One region of the Bacillus sp. D48C genome, then DNA from elsewhere that is predicted to be linked to it. Evidence: riboswitches for the same ligand, from Rfam matches in the RefSeq annotation. Region 1 holds a riboswitch; the other holds the start of a gene.
What was found. Region 1 has a riboswitch for lysine ahead of ACLBXA_RS25385 (aspartate kinase). Riboswitches for the same ligand answer to the same signal wherever they lie in the genome.

Region 1 (3,279 bases):
TTTTTATTTAATAGGAATGTAATACATTAATATGATTTTTTTAGTATTACTAAATAGATGAGATTAGCTCATTTGCACGAAAGGCTCAATTTTCGCCATAAATGATTGATGCAGCGCCTCAACGCCTGTTACTAAATGAAGGCGGTCAATAACGACAGACACTTTAATTTCTGATGTACTTACCATTTTAATATGAATATCTTCTTCTTTTAAAGTAGTGAACATATTTGCAGCGACACCTGGGTTAGATACCATGCCAGATCCTACGATTGATACTTTTGCTAAGTGATTTTCATGTTCTACAGATTCATAGTGAAGAGTTTCTTGATTTTGTTCCAAAACTTCTAAAGTTTCTCTTAAATCATTCGAATGAATGGAGAAGGAGAGGTGTACAGTTCCTTCATTTGTAATACTTTGAATTATGATATCTACATTAATGTGTGCTGCTGCTAATGTAGAGAAAACTGTTGAAAGCGAGCCTTGTTCTAATCCTTTAATTGTGACACGTGTAATGTTATCCTCAAATGCAATACCTTTAACGATTGATTGTTGTTCCATGTTACATTCTCCTTTTACAATTGTTCCGTTTTCTTGTTCCATACTTGAGCGAACTTCTAAAACTACGTTATGATTTTTAGCAAACTCAACAGCGCGCGGGTGTAATACGCCGGCACCGAGATTAGCAAGCTCTAACATTTCGTCATAAGAAATTTCGTCTAATTTGTAAGCATCTTTTACAACTCGTGGGTCCGTCGTATATACGCCTGTCACGTCCGTATAAATATCACATTTTTTTGCTTTAAGTGCAGCGGCTAGTGCGACAGCAGTCGTATCAGAACCACCACGGCCAAGCGTTGTAATTTCATTTTCTACACTTATACCTTGGAAACCAGCTACGATAACAATCGTGCCTTCAGCAAGATAAGATTGAATACGATTTGTATGAATGTCAGTAATCCGTGCACTACTATGTACAGATTCTGTCGTAATACCTGCTTGCCACCCTGTTAATGAAATTGCATGATAGCCTTTTGCTTGCAGTGCCATTGTTAATAATGAAATAGTTACTTGTTCTCCTGTAGATAGAAGCATATCCATTTCACGTTTACTTGGATTTTCTGTGATAGCGTTAGCGAGTGCGACAAGTTCATCTGTGCTTTTTCCCATTGCTGAAACGACAGAGACAATGCTATGACCTCGTTCATATTCTTCAATAATTAAATTTGCTACATGTTGAATGCGTTCGACGCTTCCGACAGAAGTGCCACCAAATTTTTGAACAATTGTTTCCATTACAAATTCCTTCTTTCGTCTATTTTTAAGAATAGATTAGGAAATATATAAATCCCAATACTCCTGTAGTTACCAGAAAGACAAACAAAAAACACCATCTCAAATAAGTGAGGATGGTGCTGTTACAGGAAAAGGGAAACAGAAAACGGAGCTAATAAAAAAACCGCCAAAAAAGGAATATCATAAAAAATGATATCTCTTTTTTGTAGATAGCTCTTCATACGTACACGTCTGTACATATGACAGTTCTGTTTCTATTCGAAAACAGCCCCAATTGACAAATGCAGAGAAATTTATCAATTTCGGCAATACTTCCTTTCATCTAAGTTCATAGACATCTCTGTGTCTCCATTAGAATACTCATAAGTATCGCAACCTCTATCTCACGTTTTAGGCGAGAGTGTTTGATTTATGAAGTTATTGGTAACATTTGTTTTATAATAATTTAAATTTTTCGGGGAATCAAGTGTTTTACATATATTTTAAAAATTCTTTCTTTTTACAGAAAAGTTTGTGAAAAATGTAGCAAAATAAATTCATTGCATGTACATTAAACTTATAGTGCATAGGAGGTGGGAGAATGAAAAGGAAACAGCCTATTTATGTTGCGACAAAAATGAACACGACGATGGAAAAATTATGGAGATATACGCAAGAACCAGATATACATACAGAGTGGGATGCTCGCTTTACTGAAATTTCGTATTTAGGGAAAAAAGAAGGAGAACCACAGAAGTTTTTGTATAAAACAAAGATTGGATTTGGGCTTGAAATAGCTGGAGAAGGGGAATCAATAGGTGAAATAAGAAAAGAAACTGGTGAAAGAATTTCCTCTTTAAAATTTTGGACGGATAATACATTATCTCTTATTCAAATAGGACGTGGTTATTGGAAGTATACGCCGAATAAAGAATACATCCATTTTGAGACACAATATGATTATGATACAAGATTTGGTCGTATAGGAAATGTAATAGATTCCTATATTTTTCGTCCGTTATTAGGTTGGGCGACCGCTTGGAGTTTTGATGCCTTAAAATTATGGTTAGAAAAGGGGCTTCATCCTAGGTTACTAATTAGAAGAACAATGACGTATTGGCTCGTATGCTTTTTATTTGCTTTTGTATGGATATATCAAGGGATAGTGCCGAAACTACTGTTTACTCATTCAGAAGAAGTAAAGATGCTTTCTGTATTAATTGGTTCAAATGAAAGTAGTGTATATATACTTAAAATAATTGGGGTGTTAGAAATAATTTTCGGTGTCGTATGGCTGTTGCCACTAACAAAACGAAAATTATTTATACTGCATATTATTGTATTACTAGTTTTAACGTTAGCGGCAGGATTTACGAATATCGCAAGCTTTACAGGGCCGTTTAATCCGATTACATTAAATGTTCTTCTAATGGGGTTATCAATTGTCGGTTATATAAATAGTTTCGATTTACCAAGCGCGAAAAATTGCAAGAGGGCGAGAAAGGGATAAGTGTATGGCTAATATGTATGAACGATTATTAGGGGATACCTATAAAAATCTTCATCCTGAATTGCAGAAGCGTTATGCCATTACAGAAGAGAATAGTTTTACAGGGGAAGGAAAGATGGATGAAATTTACGGTGGCTCTTTTTTCGTGAAATTTATATTGAAAATTGCATCGAAGTTTCGAATGTTTTTCTCGGAACGAGGAGAGGAAATTCCATTTACGATACAAAACATAGCTGAGCGAGATGAATATGGACAAGAATTAGTAAGGTGGAACCGTACTTTTTATTTTCATAATAAGAAAAGATATTTTAACGCAGTTATGCAATTGGATGAAAACGAAAATGAAATTGTAGATTATTTTGGCGAACCACATTTACTCGTTTCTACACTACATTTTCATATCGATGAGTTAGGGGCAATGCATATTGCTTCAAAGAAACAATGGTTTTATATGTTTGGAAGAAAAATTCCGTTGCCAAAATTCTTGTATGGTGAAG
Region 2 (3,279 bases), on a different contig from region 1:
CTAGCAAATTGATAAAAACGAACGTTCATTTTTTCTTCTTGCTCGATTATGTAATCCCACGGTATTCGCTTTGTAGGCTGTTTTTTCGTATATAGAATTAGGAAAGCAAGTAGTAAGAGTAGTCCGCCCAATATGAGAACATTTGCGGAATAAAACAGCATGTAAATGATTAGGGCGTTACAAGTAATACGAATGATCAGCCATATATTTTTTTCGTGACTATCACGCCACATCCAATGTATGTACATGTTCCAAGCTTTCGTAATCATTAACGCGATAAAGATTGTACATAAAAAAGGTACAGTTAATTGCAATGATTGCATAGCAAGTGGTACGAGAATAAGGAACGTAAATAATAATGGAAAAAGCTGAATGATGTAATTGTATAGAAGAGATTTTTTGAAATAGGATGTTAATTTCTCTTCTAATGCAAGCAAATAGACAGCATCAGGTTTTTGAATAAATGTACGGATAGGGGATCTCGTTATAATGAATGTAAGTACAATCGTGATGAGTAGTAAAGATATTCCTTTAGAAGGAGATGTTTTTAGAAACTGAGCATAGTAGTATGCGCCAACGCATGAAATAAAGATAAAGCTATATAGTAAACCGTTAATCATACGTGCAAAGTATGTAATGATATTTTGAATATGTTGTTGGAAGCGACTGCTCCATAGCGATTCGATTGACATGTTTTTCACCTCTTTGTTCTATTATATATGTTTTACAAAAGAAAAAACGAGCAAATTGCGTTATGCAACTTGCCCGTTTTTCTTTTCGTTATTTTTTTTCTGATCACGATTCATTAATGGATAGAAAGCAAATCCAATTACGAATAAACCAATTCCGAGAAGGAACGTTTTTATATCGGATGCGCCGGTTTTAATAACCCATAGTGCGTAGCAAAGTGCGATCACTGCGACTATACCATCTGTAATTCTTGCCCGCATTTCATTTTTATATGTTTCACCAGTTGCGACTAGTTTTAACTGGAAGATTGGTGAAACGAGATATGGAATGAGGTAGGCCAGTGTTGATACGGTAATAACGAATGTATAAGCTTCCGCAATAGTTCCTGATAATGTTGAGAATAGGAATACTTGCGACATAATGTTTGTTAATCGTAATGAGTAAATTGGACTTCCTTTTTTATTTGTTTTCGTGAAGAAGGAAGGGAAGAAACCTTCTTTTGCTGCTTGATAAGGTACTTCTGAGCTTAATAAAATCCAGCCTAAGATAGAACCGAACAGGGAAGTAAGAGCAAGTAATGCCATAAGTTTCCCGCCGCCATGACCCATTGCAGCGTTTAGTGCATCTGCTAATGGACGTTCCGAAGCTTGTAATTTATCAACATGAAGTACACCCATTGTTAAAATTGTAATTCCTAAGTAAATCGCAACTGTAATAAGTAATCCCGCAACTGTTGCACGTTTTACCGTTTTTGGAGAAACAGCACGGTTTGATAAAAGAACGGCTGATTCAATTCCGATAAACGCCCAAAGCGTTGTAAGAGCAGCTAAATTTACTTGTGAAAGAAGACCGTGTGATACACCTGATTTATCAATCATCGGCGTGTACCATTGTCCAAACTTAGAAGCTTCGAATGCAAATAACGTAACGACGATGAATAAAAGGAATCCAGTTACTTTCGTTGTTGTTGCTAAGAAGTTTAGCTTTCCAGCTCCGCTTACACCATTTGTTAATATAATATGAGTTCCCCAAAGTAAGATGGAACAAATCGTAAATGTAATTAGTTTTCCGACTTCTACGTTAAAAGAACCGATTGAAAATAGTAGTCGCGTATCTTTCATAATTGGGAAGAAGAGCGATAAATATCCCGCAAATGATGTAATGATGGCAACGTTACTTGCCCAGTTTGCAACCCAATATCCCCATACCATACTGAAGCCAGCCATTTTTTTCTTTTTTGGTGTTGAGAATAAAGCATATGCATGACTTTGTGGCCCTGTCGTTAAATCAGGACGACGAATTGCTAAATTACCGAAAACAAGAGCTAGCATTAAAACACCAAATCCTGTAGTTAACCAAGCTAAAGTGACACCGAGTGGGCTTGCTGTTTGTGCCAACGTACTTGGCACCATGAAAATACCAGCGCCAACCATGTTACCGACAACGAAAGCTGTTAGTACCCAAAAGCCCCATTTTTTTTGTTGCATAGAAAATACCTCCAAAGTTAGTATAACCAAGTCAAGCGAGGAGATATGTATGTCTTCCTGAGTCAGGAAGAGAAGTCCCAAACAAAACAAAAAAAGCACGTAATCTGCCGCTACATGCTTTCTATCTTATAAGAAACCCACGACATATCTCTCGATAGCTCTCCACAAACGAAACGTTTGTGACAGTTCTGCACTTATTAAATGCAGACCCAGCAAGCGTGCATGGTGGACACGACTTACTTCGGCAACCATTCCTTTCTCATTCCTTCATCAATGCCACTACATCTCCTGAAATGATACTCTTAATGATTGCAACCTCTACCTCACCGAGATACGAATGAGGATTTAAATATTAAATTAACGTCTTTAAGAGTAACAAATGAATTTTTATACGTCAATGGATATAGTAATAATCAGATTATAGAGAAGAGTTTGTGATTAGGAATGAATAATTATTTGATATAAAAAGAAGCCGATCTAAACTAGATCAGCTTCTACATATAAAATTAAACTAAGTTTAATACTGTTACTTTTTCACGTGTCATAGACTCAAGGCTCTTACGAATACCTTGTGCGCCCATACCTGAACCTTTTACACCAATGAATGGGAAGTGGTCAGGGCCGCGCTCTGTGCGTCCGTTAATTTGTACAGAACCAGTTTCGATTTTGTTAGCAATTGCAAATGCTTTGTTAATGTCTTTAGTGAAGACACTTGCTTGCAGACCGAACTCTGATTTGTTAGCAATTTCAATTGCTTGTTCATCTGAAGAAACACGGATGATTGGAAGGATTGGGCCGAATGGCTCTTCCCAAGCAACTTTCATCTCTTCTGTTACGTGATCGATTAATGTTGGGTAAATTAAGTTACGCTCACGTTTGTTACCGATAACGATTGTAGCACCTTTTTCTACAGCGTCGTCAACTAAACCTTGAACGAAGTCAGCAGACTTGTCGTCGATTAATGGAACGATTGTGCTGTCTTGTTCTGGAGATCCAACTGATAGTTCAGCTACTTGTGCTTTTACTAAGTCAACAAGCTCGTCCGCTACGTTTTCGTGTACAAGTACACGTTTAATAGCTGTACAACGTTGACCAGAGTAAG

Region 2: it holds a riboswitch for lysine, as region 1 does, so the genes downstream of both, ACLBXA_RS13480 (amino acid permease) here and ACLBXA_RS25385 (aspartate kinase) in region 1, are expected to answer to the same signal.

The regions. Positions count from the first base shown of each region.
Region 1 is NZ_JBKFAQ010000014.1:89,042-92,320, forward strand. Features, by position in the region: gene ACLBXA_RS25385 (aspartate kinase) at 64-1,293, opposite strand; lysine riboswitch at 1,496-1,682, opposite strand; gene ACLBXA_RS25390 (DoxX-like family protein) at 1,874-2,782, shown strand; gene ACLBXA_RS25395 (DUF4166 domain-containing protein) at 2,787-3,279, shown strand, end outside.
Region 2 is NZ_JBKFAQ010000004.1:318,294-321,572, reverse strand. Features, by position in the region: gene ACLBXA_RS13485 (ABC transporter permease) at 1-692, opposite strand, end outside; gene ACLBXA_RS13480 (amino acid permease) at 753-2,177, opposite strand; lysine riboswitch at 2,325-2,506, opposite strand; gene gapN (NADP-dependent glyceraldehyde-3-phosphate dehydrogenase) at 2,684-3,279, opposite strand, start outside.